Regions from separate parts of the Mesorhizobium sp. CA12 genome, predicted to be linked through region 3. Evidence: predicted binding sites of a transcription regulator. Region 3 holds the regulator's gene; each other region holds the start of a gene.

Region 1 (4,163 bases), on a different contig from region 3:
GGCGCGCTTCGGGCTTTGAAAAAGCCATGAATGCGGCTAGCATGGCCGCTTGACCGACCCATTCGGCCGGCCTTGCCGCGAGGACGCGGGAGGAGTTTTAGAGATGCCGCAGATCATTTTCTTCGCCGTTGTCGGCGCCGCCGCTTACTTTGGCTACCGCGCTTTCGTGCGCGAGGCCGAACGCGTGACGGCCAAGATCCGGCGTACCGAAAGACAGGCGGCGAACGGCACGACGGGCACGCTGGTCAAGGACCCCAAGACCGGCGAATATCGTCTCGCCAAGGACTGATCCCATCTCGCCAGCAGCCGACATCCTGGAGCCCGGCACAGAGGTCCGGACGTGGCTTGCGCCTGCCAAGATCAACCTGGCGCTGCATGTCATCGGACAGCGCGCCGACGGCTATCATCTCATCGACAGCCTTGCCGTCTTCACCCGCTTCGGCGACCGGCTCGAGATCGAGCGGGCCGAGCAGGATGACTTCTCGGTATCCGGCCGTTATGCCGCCGGGCTGCCGCTCGACGGCGACAATCTGGTGGTGAAGGCGCGCGATGCCTTGCGCCGGGAAGCCGGCATGCAACAGGGATCGCCGGTCGCCATCCGGCTGGAGAAGAACCTGCCCATCGCCTCCGGAGTCGGCGGCGGCTCGAGCAACGCGGCGGCCGCGCTTAACACTCTGGCGCGGCTCTGGAAGCTCGATATTGACGACAATTCGCTGGCCCGGATCGGGCTTTCGCTCGGTGCCGACCTGCCGATGTGCCTCAAATCAAAGCCGCTGATCGCACGCGGTATCGGCGATGAAGTCTCGCCGCTATCCGCCTTTCCTGCGCTTGGGCTGGTGCTGGTCAATCCGGGCATCGCGGTCTCGACGCCGGACGTGTTCAAGGCGCTCTCCAGCCGCGACAACGAGGCGCTGCCGCCGCTGCCTAAGCGCCTCGATTTCCACACGATCCGCAACTGGCTGGAGACGACGCGCAACGATCTTGAGCCTGCCGCGCGTTCGATCGAACCTGCGATCGGCGAGGCGCTCAAGGCATTGAAAAAAGCCGACGCCGCGTTCGCGCGCATGTCCGGCTCGGGCGCCACCTGCTTCGGCCTGTTCGAGACCGGCAATGTCGCAAAGCGCGCGGCGATCGAGATCCGCGCCCGCCACCCCGACTGGTTCGTTGCCGCGACGCGCAGCATGGAGGTGAGCGATGGCGAAGCTTGACGAAAGCCGGCCCTTCATTCCGGTGCGCATCGCCGTGCTTACCGTCTCCGACACGCGCGGCCTCGCCGACGACAAATCCGGACAGACGCTGGCCGACCGCATCGCGGAAGCCGGCCACAGCCTTGCCGCGCGCGATATTGTCACCGACGACCGCGAAAAGATCCGCGACAAGGTGCTTGGCTGGTCGAAGGACGAAAACATCGATGTCGTCATCACCACCGGCGGCACCGGCTTCACCGGCCGCGACGTGACGCCGGAGGCGCTGGAGCCGATCTTCGAAAAGCGCATGGACGGCTTTTCGGAAGTCTTTCACCGCATCTCCTACGACAAGATCGGCACTTCAACGATCCAGAGCCGGGCGACCGGGGGCGTCGTCAACGCCACCTTCGTCTTCGTGCTGCCGGGCTCGCCCGGCGCCTGCAAGGACGCCTGGGATGGCATCATCAAGGCGCAGCTCGACTATCGGCACATGCCCTGCAACTTCGTCGAGATCATGCCGCGGCTGGACGAGCATCTCAGGCGCGGCGGCAAGCCAACCTCTTAAAGCTCAGTTAAGGCGCCCCGGCCGGCACGGCGGGGCATCATTTCGGCGGCGCGATCCAGATTTCGGCGTTCAGCCTTCTGGTCGCCAGGCCGCGCGCCAGGGCTTCGGCGCTGCGCGCGCTCTTTGCCAGAGCCGAGGCCTGACGCTTGCTGATGACAAGCCCCTCGGCCAGCGGACGATTGCTCGAGAACACCCTGGCCAGGAAAGGCGCACGGTTGGCGCGGGCGCGTGAAAAGCGCGCCGGCATGGTCTGTTTCGCCGTGTGCGCCACGACTTCGTCGATCCAGCCCTCGGCGAGCCGCGCGCCCGGCTCGAGCAGGAGCAGCCAGTCGCCCTTGGCCTGGCCAATACCGGTGCCGATCCCGCCGGTCGCATAGTGGCAGCCGGCATGCTCGGCCACCCGGTGCGTCTGATCGGTCGAGCCTTGATCGCAGACGATCACGTCGCGCACGACGCCTTCGACCGCGCCGCCGACCAGCGAGGCGAGCGTACGGGCAAGCCCCTCTTCGTCGTTGCGGGTTTCGATAAGGACGCTGAGCATTTTAGCCGAATAGCGGAAAGTGCGGCGATGCGCCAGTTGTGCGCTTCAAGCGAAAAGTTCTTGCTTTGTTCTCTTCGGCAAAATAGGAATAGTTTCATGAACAGAGCGATTCGACAGCCTGCCGACAGTCCCTGGGAGAGGGCGAAAATGGAACAGATCGTGCGCGCCGACATTGCCGCTTTCGGAGCAGGAAGAGCCGAAATGGCAAATGCGATGATCGAGCAGAGCGGCATGCGCGTGCGGCCCGACCGCAATCGCGGCCGCTCGGCCGGGATCAACCCGTCCGGCCGGTTCGAGCCGGTCAGCCGGCATGTCTTCGACGACGGCTGGAACTCGCTGGAGGAACTGCCGCCGTTCAAGACGGAAGTGCAGGTCGAGAAGCCGCGCACCATTATCACGCGCAACGAGTCGCCTGACATCTCCTTCGACCGTTCGATCAACCCCTATCGCGGCTGCGAGCATGGCTGCGTCTACTGCTTCGCCAGGCCGACGCATGCCTTCATGGGCCTGTCGCCGGGGCTCGATTTCGAATCGAAGCTGTTCGCCAAGCCGGATGCCGCGCGCATGCTGGACAGGGAATTGTCAAAACCGGGCTACCAGCCGCGCACGATCGCTATCGGCACCAACACCGATCCCTACCAGCCGATCGAGAAGCAATACCGCATCATGCGCGAGATCCTGGAAGTGCTGGAAGCGCGCGGCCATCCGGTCGGCATCGTCACCAAGTCGGCGCTGGTGACACGCGACATCGACATCCTGTCGCGCATGGCCGAGCGCGGCCTTGCCAAGGTGGCGCTGTCGGTGACGACGCTCGACCGCATGCTGGCGAGAACGATGGAGCCACGCGCCTCGACGCCGACGAAGCGGCTGGAGGCGATCAGGCAGCTTTCGGACGCCGGCATCCCGGCATCGGTCATGGTGGCACCGATCATTCCGGGGCTTACCGATCCGGAGATGGAGCGCATCCTCGATTCGGCTAGAGCCGCCGGCGCGCGGGAGGCCGGCTACGTCATCCTGCGCCTGCCGCTCGAAGTGGCGCCGATCTTCAAGGACTGGCTGTTGCGCCATTATCCTGACCGCTACCGGCATGTGATGTCGCTGATCCGCTCGATGCGCGACGGCAAGGATTACGATTCCGAATGGGGCAAGCGCATGAAGGGCGCCGGTCCCTATGCCTGGCAGATCGGCCGGCGCTTCGAGATCGCCGCCAAGCGGCTCGGCCTCAATGTCGAGCGGCGGCAGCTTCGCACCGACCAATTCGTCGCAGGCGCCAGTGCCGGCGAGCAGCTGATGCTGCTTTGACGCCAGCACCGGCCATGACGGCCGGCGCCAAGCACTTCCAGGCAAAGCGATTTTCGGTCTGGAATTGCCATTTGTTTCGAAATCCCGTCCGGCCCCTGTCCCCGGCTGTGAGACGGTGCCTTCCCCGGTCCGACGCCCCATCCGACTCGGAAGGACTTGCGGAGAATCGGAGCCGATGCGAACCTCGCCGCACCATGGCTCGCGCGCGTTCCGATTCTCCGCTTCTCTTTGAAATGGTCGAGAAGCCCGACTTCTCGATCGAGACGAAAGCGATAGCAGACGGGCTGTGGCCGGTCGCCGGCATGGACGAGGCCGGCCGCGGTCCGCTCGCCGGTCCGGTGGTGGCCGCCGCGGTGGTGCTCAACCCCGCCAACATTCCCGAAGGGCTCGACGATTCCAAGCGCCTCACCCATTTGCAGCGCGAGGCGCTGTTCCTCAAGATTCTCGGCTCGGCGCTCAGCATCTCGATGGCTTCGATCAGCGCCGAAGGCATCGACAACAGCAACATTTTGAAAGCCAGCCTCGAAGCGATGCGCCGCGCTGCCGCCGGCCTGTCTTTGCGGCCGAA
Region 2 (4,163 bases), on a different contig from region 3:
TCAACGTCAACGGCGGCGCCATCGCCATCGGCCATCCGATCGGCGCTTCGGGCGCCCGCGTCTTCAACACGCTGGTCTACGAGATGCGTCGCCGCGGCGCCAAGAAGGGCCTTGCCACGCTGTGCATCGGCGGCGGCATGGGCGTTGCAATGTGCGTGGAAGCGCTGAACTGAGCGAATAGCGAATAGGGAGTAGCGAATAGGGAAAACGGCGTCGGCGCAGCAGGCTTCAATCCCCTACTCGCTATTCGCTACTCCCTATTCGCTCCTCCGATCAACAGGGAGGAGCACACATGACCAAAGTAGCAATCGTCACGGGCGGAACACGCGGCATCGGCGCGGCGATATCGGTCGCCTTGAAGACCGCCGGCTATTCGGTCGCGGCGAACTATGCCGGCAATGACGAGGCGGCCCAGAAATTCAAGGCCGAGACTGGTATCCCCGTCTACAAATGGTCGGTCGCCGACTACGAGGCCTGCGCCGCAGGCATCAAGCAGGTGGAGGCCGATCTCGGCCCGGTCTCCGTGCTGGTCAACAATGCCGGCATTACTCGCGACACCATGTTCCACAAGATGACGCCCGCACAGTGGAAGGAAGTGATCGACACCAACCTGTCCGGCGTCTTCAACATGACGCATCCTTTGTGGAGCGGCATGCGCGACCGCAAGTTCGGCCGCGTCATCACCATTTCCTCGATCAACGGCCAGAAGGGTCAGATGGGCCAGGTCAATTATTCGGCCTCGAAAGCCGGCGATATCGGCTTCACCAAGGCGCTGGCTCAAGAGGGGGCTCGCGCCGGCATCACAGTCAATGTCGTCTGCCCCGGCTACATCGCCACCGACATGGTCATGGCCGTGCCGGAAAAAGTACGGGAGTCGATCATCGCTCAGATCCCGGTCGGTCGCCTCGGCGAGCCGGAAGAGATCGCGCGCTGCGTCGCCTTCCTGGCTTCCGATGAGGCCGGCTTCATCACCGGCTCGACCATCACCGCCAATGGCGGTCAGTATTTCGCCTGACACCCCAGTAGGTCGCCCGACACCATTTACCGCCAAAGGCGGCTCCGGCACCGAAGCCGCCTTTTTTGTTCGCCGGCACGCCGGCGCGACACCTTGCCTCAATTCGGCACGCAAAAGTTAACGGCCGCAGCCACGCTCTGTGCATAACCGCTGCGACAAGCTGTGAATCCTCGGTGGGCAAGCTGTGGATAACACCATATCTAGGGGTGAACAAACCGGGAAAACCGTCGGATCACTGATTCGTCGCCGATTCGTTCCGGCTTTGGCCGGAAAGTTAACAGTGGACGGTGCAAACGTCACCGAACTCATTAAAGGCGATTAAGAAAAATCAACAATTTCATACCGTTGAAGTCTGCGCTCAGGTCGGATCTGACCATTGCCCGGCAAAGGTTAACGACGACCCGGGTCCGGCCGAGGCCAAGCAGGAATCGGGCCAGTTCAGCGATTCAGCATGTGGTGAGACTTACCGTCAAAAAATCCACATATAGCCGTGAACAAAACCTGAATCAGAACGAGTCACCGATTCGTCGCTGATTCGTTCCAGACTCGTTCCAGCTGTTAACAAGCGGCCGATTTTGGCTGCTCCCTCCGGCATAGCCAGTTCGCGAGGGAACATTCCGCTTTCGCTTCACGCCCGAAGTCCCTATGTGTCGCCTGTCACACGCGGCGGCAGCGCCGTGCTTCAGACTACGGGCGGCAGAAACCTTATTTCCGAGCCGATGAACATCCAGCCGAAACACTCCCACCCGCTGATCCTTTCGGGCCGCGACGTGACGGCCGTGCTGGGCCCGACCAACACCGGCAAGACGCATCTCGCCATCGAGCGCATGGTCGCGCATGAAACCGGTGTCATCGGCCTACCGCTGAGGCTGCTCGCCCGCGAAGTCTATGCGCGCGTCTGCGAGAAGGTCGGCGCCCATAAGGTGGCGCTGATCACCGGCGAGGAGAAGATCGTGCCTGCCGGCGCGAAATATTCGGTCTGCACCGTCGAGGCGATGCCGCGCGAGACCGACGCCGCCTTCGTCGCCATCGACGAGGTGCAGCTCGCCGGCGATCTCGAGCGCGGCCATATCTTCACCGATCGCATCCTGCATCTGCGCGGCCGCCAGGAGACGCTGCTCCTGGGCGCGGCCACCATGCATGGCATCCTGCAGCGCCTGTTGAAGGGCGTGTCGGTGGTGACGCGGCCGCGGCTGTCGCACCTTGCCTATGCCGGCTCGAAGAAGCTCACCCGGTTGCCGCGGCGCACGGCGATCGTCGCCTTCTCGGCCGACGAGGTCTATGCGATCGCCGAGCTGATCCGCCGCCAGCAGGGGGGAGCTGCCGTCGTGCTCGGCGCTCTTTCCCCGCGCACCCGAAACGCTCAAGTGGAGATATTCCAGTCCGGCGATGTCGACTATCTCGTCGCCACCGACGCCATCGGCATGGGCCTGAACCTCGACCTCGATCACGTCGCCTTCGCTCAGAACCGCAAGTTCGACGGCTATCAATACCGCAACCTGACCGCCGCCGAGCTTGGCCAGATCGCCGGCCGCGCCGGCCGGCACCTGCGCGACGGAACGTTCGGCGTCACCGGCCAGGTCGACCCGTTCGACGAGGAACTGGTTGCCAAGATCGAGGGACACGATTTCGATCCGGTGAAGGTGCTGCAGTGGCGCACCGCCGATTTCGACTTTTCCAGCCTCGATGCGCTGAAGCGCTCGATTGAGGCCAATGCGCCGGTCGAAGGCTTGACCCGCGCGCTGCCGACCGTCGACGCGCAGGCGCTGGAACAGCTGTCGCGCGACGGCGACATCCGCGATTTGGCCACCGGCAAGGAGCGCGTGGCGCTGCTTTGGGAAGCCTGCGCGCTCCCCGACTATCGCAAGATCGCGCCGGCACAGCATGCCGATCTTATCGCCTCGATCTATATGGACCTTGCGCGTCACGGCCATGTCGATGAGAATTACATGGCCGAGCAGGTGCGGCGCGCCGACACGACGGAAGGCGATATCGACACGCTGTCGCACCGGATCGCGCAGATCCGCACCTGGACTTTCGTCTCCAACCGCCCCGGCTGGCTGGCCGATCAGCTACACTGGCAGGAAAAGACGCGCGAAATCGAAGACAGATTGTCGGATGCGCTGCATGAGCGGTTGACGAAACGCTTCGTAGACCGCAGGACTTCCGTCCTCATGCGGCGCCTTAGAGAAAATACCATGCCTGAAGCCGAAATCAGCCCGTCCGGAACCGTCCTCGTCGAAGGCCATCACGTCGGCGAGTTGCAGGGGTTCCGCTTCACCGCCGACCAGAGCGCCGGCGGCGAGGACGCCAAGGCGGTGCGCACCGCCGCCCAGAAGGCGCTCGCGGCCGAGTTCGAGGCGCGCGCCGAGCGCTTTGCCGCCTGCGCCAATGGCGACCTGGCTTTGGGCTCGGACGGCGTCCTGCGCTGGATCGGCGCGCCGATCGGCACGCTGGTCGCCGCCGACGAGGCGCTGAAACCGCGCCTGGTTCTGCTTGCCGACGAGCAGCTGACCGGCCCCGCCCGCGACAAGGTCGCGGCGCGCGCCGAGCGTTTCGTCAATTTCCAGATCGAAACGCTTTTGAAGCCGCTGGTCGACCTGAAGAATGCCGACCAGCTCGCCGGCATCGCCCGCGGCATCGCCTTCCAGCTGGTCGAGCATTTCGGCCTGATCAATCGCCGCGACATCGCGGAGGAGATGAAGTCGCTCGACCAGGAAGGCCGCGCAGCGCTTCGCCGCCTCGGCGTCCGCTTCGGCGCCTACCATGTCTTCGTGCCGGCGCTGATCAAGCCGGCGCCGGCTGGCCTGGTGACGTTGCTGTGGGCGCTGAAGAACGACGGCAAGGACAAGCCCGGCTTCGGCGATGTGGTGCATGCGCTGGCTTCCGGCCGCACTTCGGTCGTCATCGACCCGGCCTTCGACAAGACCTTCTACAAGCTCGCCGGCTACCGCAATCTCGGCCGTCGCGCCGTGCGCGTCGATATCCTCGAGCGGCTTGCCGACCTCATCCGCCCGGCGACCAACTGGAAGCCCGGCCTCGGCCAGCGTCCAGACGGCGCCTATGACGGCCACGCCTTCATGGTGACGCCACCGATGATGTCGATCCTCGGCGCCACGGCCGACGACATGGAGGAGATCCTGAAAGG
Region 3 (4,163 bases):
CCTCTACAGGCCGCTCGCGGCGGTCGCCCTGATGGCGGTCTGCGCGGCGGTCTCGCGTTCCCGGCACAGAACGCACCTTGTCTTCATGGCGGCGTTTTTCTGCGTCTTGGGCTTTCTCGCGGCCAAGGTGGAGACCTGGCGGATGGCGACCCCGATGCTGGGTTCCGAAATCCAGACACGGCTGACGGGCCGCCTCGTCACCGCCGAGGCGATGGCCAACGGCCGTGTCCGGCTCACCATAGATCTGATATCCACGGAGCGTCCGAAGCTGCGCTACGCGCCGGACCGCATCAGGCTGTCGGCGCGCAGGATCCCGTCCGGCATGTCGGCCGGGTCGATGCTGACCGGCTATGCCAAGCTGCTGCCGCCGACAGGTCCGGTTCGGCCTGACAGCTACGACTTTTCCTTCGACAGCTATTTTGCCGGCATCGGCGCCAGTGGCTTTTTCCTGGGCGATCCGAAACTTGTCGCGCCGACCCCGAGTGCGCCAACGGAGGTGCCGTTTGGCGCACGCGTGGCATCGGCCGTAGAAAACGGACGCGAGGGAATTGCCGACCACATCAGGAGCAGCATCGGCGGTTCCGAGGGCGAGATCGCGGCGGCGCTGATCGTCGGCGTTCGTGCCGGCATTCCGGACGAAATCAACGAGTCGATGCGGCGGACCGGCATCTACCACATCATTTCGATCTCGGGACTGCATATGGCGCTGGTCGCCGGCACGATCATGGTCCTGCTACGCGGCGCCTTCGCGCTGTTTCCGGATTTCTCGTCGCGCCGGCCGGTGAAGAAATATGCCGCTGGCATCGCGCTGGCGTCGATCGCCGCCTATCTCGTGATCTCCGGCATCGTGGTGGCGGCCGAGCGAAGCTTCATCATGCTTGGCGTGATGCTGGTCGCCGTGCTTTTCGACCGCGCAGCGCTGACCATGCGCAACCTGGCGATCTCTGCCATCGCCGTCATCCTGGTCTCGCCGCATGAAGTGGTCGGCCCGAGCTTCCAGATGTCCTTCGCCGCCACCGCCGCCCTGGTCGGCGCCTATGCCGGCTTTGCCGACTATCGCGCCGGCAAAACGACCGCGCCGCCGGCAAAGCGTTCGTTTCTCGGGTTCTTATCGCGAAAACTGGCGATTGGAGCGGGTGGCGCCGCCGTGACGTCGCTCATCGCGGGCAGCGCAACATTGTTGTTTGCCATCTGGCACTTCCAGCGGGTGTCGCCGCTCAGCCTGCTGGCCAATCTGGCGGTCATGCCGATCGTCTCATTGGTCGTCATGCCGTTCGCCGTGCTGAGCGCGCTGGCCATGCCCTTCGGCTTCGACGGTCCCTTCCTCTTTGTCATGGGCAAAGGCCTGACGGCGATGATCGCCATTTCGGCATGGATTTCCGAGCGCTCACCGGTCGACGCCGTGGGGCTGATCTCGATTCAGTCGGTGCTGCTGGCGACGGTCGCGCTGGTCATCGCGACCATGGCTACCACTTGGCTGAGGCTTGCCGCCGTACCTTTCGCGCTCGCTGCGCTGCTGGCCATTCCGCACGTCCGCACACCGGACGTGCTTATCTCGGAGGATGCGCATCTGGTGGCGATGCCGATCGGCGGCGGCGAGCTTGCCGTCAATCGCGAACGCTCCAACGAGTTCACCACCGACAATTGGAAACGGGCGCTGAAAGCCGAGGAAATCGTGCCGCCGGAAAGGTTCGCCAAAGATACGCTGGACATTGCCGATCCCGTCGACCTGCCGCCCGGCTCGCCCTTCTATTGCAGCGGCGATCTCTGCATCGGTCGGCATCCTTCCGGCGCGATCGTCGCGCTCGCCGAGACCCGCGACACCGCCCGGCCGGCCTGCGGCTTCGCCGACCTCATCGTCATCAACGACGCCACGGCCTATAACCCGTGCCGCGATCCGCGTGTGCTCGTCGTCACCAAGCGGCAGCTGGCGCGCGACGGCAGCGCCGCCGTTTTCTTCGATCCGCAATCGGCAACCGCGCGGCCAACCGTCCGCTACGCGGTCGTAGAACCATACCGACCCTGGCACGAGCAGCGGAAATACACGCGCGAGGCGAGGGGACTGGCGCCCTATAAGCAGCCGGAAAAACCAGCCGCCGCACCGGCCCAATAGATTGTCGTCCGGGCGAAGAAGGCCGGGCAGTTCTGCTCAGTAGCGGCGGATAAGTCCGACGAGCTTGCCCTGAACCTTGACCCGATCCGGTCCGAAGATCCGGGTCTCATAGGCCGGGTTGGCGGCCTCGAGCGCGATCGAGGCACCCTTGCGGCGGAAACGCTTAAGCGTCGCCTCCTCATCGTCGACCAGCGCCACCACGATCTCGCCCGGGCTTGCCGTGTTGGCATTGCGGATGATGACGGTGTCGCCATCGAAGATGCCGGCCTCGATCATCGAGTCGCCCTTGACCTCCAACGCGTAATGCTCGCCGCCCATGATCATGTCCGGCGGCACCGAGATCGAATGCGTCTGGTGCTGGATGGCGTCAATCGGCACGCCGGCGGCGATGCGGCCCATCACCGGAATGGATACGGCCGCCGCGGCCTCGTCGTCATTGCTTGGTCTCGGAGTGCGCGATGGCGTCGTCGGCTTGACCTGGCGACTGAGATTGCCTTGGCCGCCCTGGATGACGCTTGGCGAAAACTTCTTCGCGGCATTCAGGCCAGGCGCGATCGAGTCGGGCAGGCGCAGCACTTCCAGCGCGCGCGCCCGGTTCGGGAGCCGGCGAATGAAGCCGCGTTCTTCCAGCGCAGTGATCAGCCGATGGATGCCGGACTTGGAGGCAAGGTCGAGCGCCTCCTTCATCTCATCGAATGATGGAGGAATCCCGCTCTCCTTCAGGCGTTCATGGATGAACATCAGGAGTTCATGTTGTTTGCGCGTCAGCATCGGCGGCCCCCACGGGTTCTGAAACCAGAATCAGAAAAACAAACCCAGAACAAACACTATCTGTTCCAGTTGTGTTCCGCAACCGTTTAAAGTTTAGTGAATTTGTTAAGGCTGCCGAAACAATGTCGCATCCGGTGACGGCCGGCTGCCCCTCCTGGGGCAGCGGCATTGATTCCGCTCGATTTTGGAGTTCCCCTTAAGCTGAAATACAACCCGACACGATCACGAAGCAGTGGTTGGGATCACGTCGGCTCGTACCGTAAGCGCGTGGCACCGTGAACGAAACGAACCCAAAATGCCAACGTTGGCGAAGTTCCGATCCGCAGTCTTCGCCGTCTATGGACCAGCTAACATAGGACCAAAGGTTCTTGCCCTGTCGCCGACGGTGGTGAGACAACCCCCTTGGCCAGATCGAAATGGAGCGGCAGCACAATGAGGGGAATTCCTGATCTCGCCGAAGTCGAGGCGATGGATGCCGCGGATCCGCTGCGCGCCATGCGCGATCGCTTCGTCTTGCCGGAAGACGTCATATACCTCGACGGCAATTCGCTGGGCGCCGCTTCGATCGACGCCTTCAGCGAGATCGAGACTGCCGCGAGGCAGGAATGGGCGCGGGATCTCATCCGCGCCTGGAACACCGCCGGCTGGTTCGATATGCCCATCGAGCTGGGTGACCAGCTAGGACGGCTGATCGGCGCGAAACCCGGCCAGACGGTCGTTTGCGACACGACTTCGATCAACATCTACAAGGTCCTGCATGCGGCACTTGCAATGCGGCCCGAGCGTTCGGTGATCGTTGCCGAGGACGACAGCTTTCCGACCGACCTCTACATGGCGGAAGGCGTCGCATCGACGCGGCCCGGCACGGTGCTGCGGCTCGAAGGCGCAGATGCCCCGACGATTGAGGAACTGGTTGACGATCGCGTCGCGGTCATCCTGGTCAACCACGTCAACTACAAATCCGGCCGGCTGCGCGACATGGCGGCGCTCACCCGCAAGGCTCATGAAGCCGGCGCGCTGATCGTGTGGGACCTCTGCCACACGGCGGGTGCGCTGCCGGTTGATCTCGACGGCTCGAATGCCGATTTCGCCGTCGGCTGCACCTACAAGTATCTCAATGGCGGGCCGGGCTCGCCAGCCTTCATCTACGCCGCGAACCGCCACCACCGCGACATTCGCCAGCCACTCAGCGGCTGGTGGGGCCATGCCCGGCCTTTCGCGTTCGAGCAGGGCTACGCCGCGGGCACGGGCATCCGGCGGTTCCTGTGCGGAACGCAGC

What was found. The regulator LexA, encoded in region 3, represses DNA repair genes until DNA is damaged. The targets are predictions, from matches to a motif close to TGTTCNNNNTGTGTTCNG.
Region 1: the regulator LexA is predicted to act here: its motif matches at 2,349-2,366, upstream of LB520_RS12155 (PA0069 family radical SAM protein).
Region 2: the regulator LexA is predicted to act here: its motif matches at 1,552-1,569, upstream of LB520_RS07770 (helicase-related protein).

What each region holds. Positions count from the first base shown of each region.
Region 1 covers NZ_JAIUHT010000006.1:51,484-55,646, reverse strand. The annotation lists gene LB520_RS12180 (S49 family peptidase) at 1-19, shown strand, start outside; gene LB520_RS12175 (NfeD family protein) at 104-289, shown strand; gene LB520_RS12170 (4-(cytidine 5'-diphospho)-2-C-methyl-D-erythritol kinase) at 315-1,208, shown strand; gene moaB (molybdenum cofactor biosynthesis protein B) at 1,195-1,752, shown strand; gene LB520_RS12160 (glycosyltransferase) at 1,790-2,293, opposite strand; gene LB520_RS12155 (PA0069 family radical SAM protein) at 2,441-3,595, shown strand; gene LB520_RS12150 (ribonuclease HII) at 3,790-4,163, shown strand, end outside.
Region 2 covers NZ_JAIUHT010000003.1:253,873-258,035, forward strand. The annotation lists gene LB520_RS07760 (acetyl-CoA C-acetyltransferase) at 1-173, shown strand, start outside; gene LB520_RS07765 (beta-ketoacyl-ACP reductase) at 293-1,015, shown strand; gene LB520_RS07770 (helicase-related protein) at 1,735-4,163, shown strand, end outside.
Region 3 covers NZ_JAIUHT010000001.1:838,182-842,344, forward strand. The annotation lists gene LB520_RS04030 (ComEC/Rec2 family competence protein) at 1-2,113, shown strand, start outside; gene lexA (transcriptional repressor LexA) at 2,150-2,884, opposite strand; gene kynU (kynureninase) at 3,317-4,163, shown strand, end outside.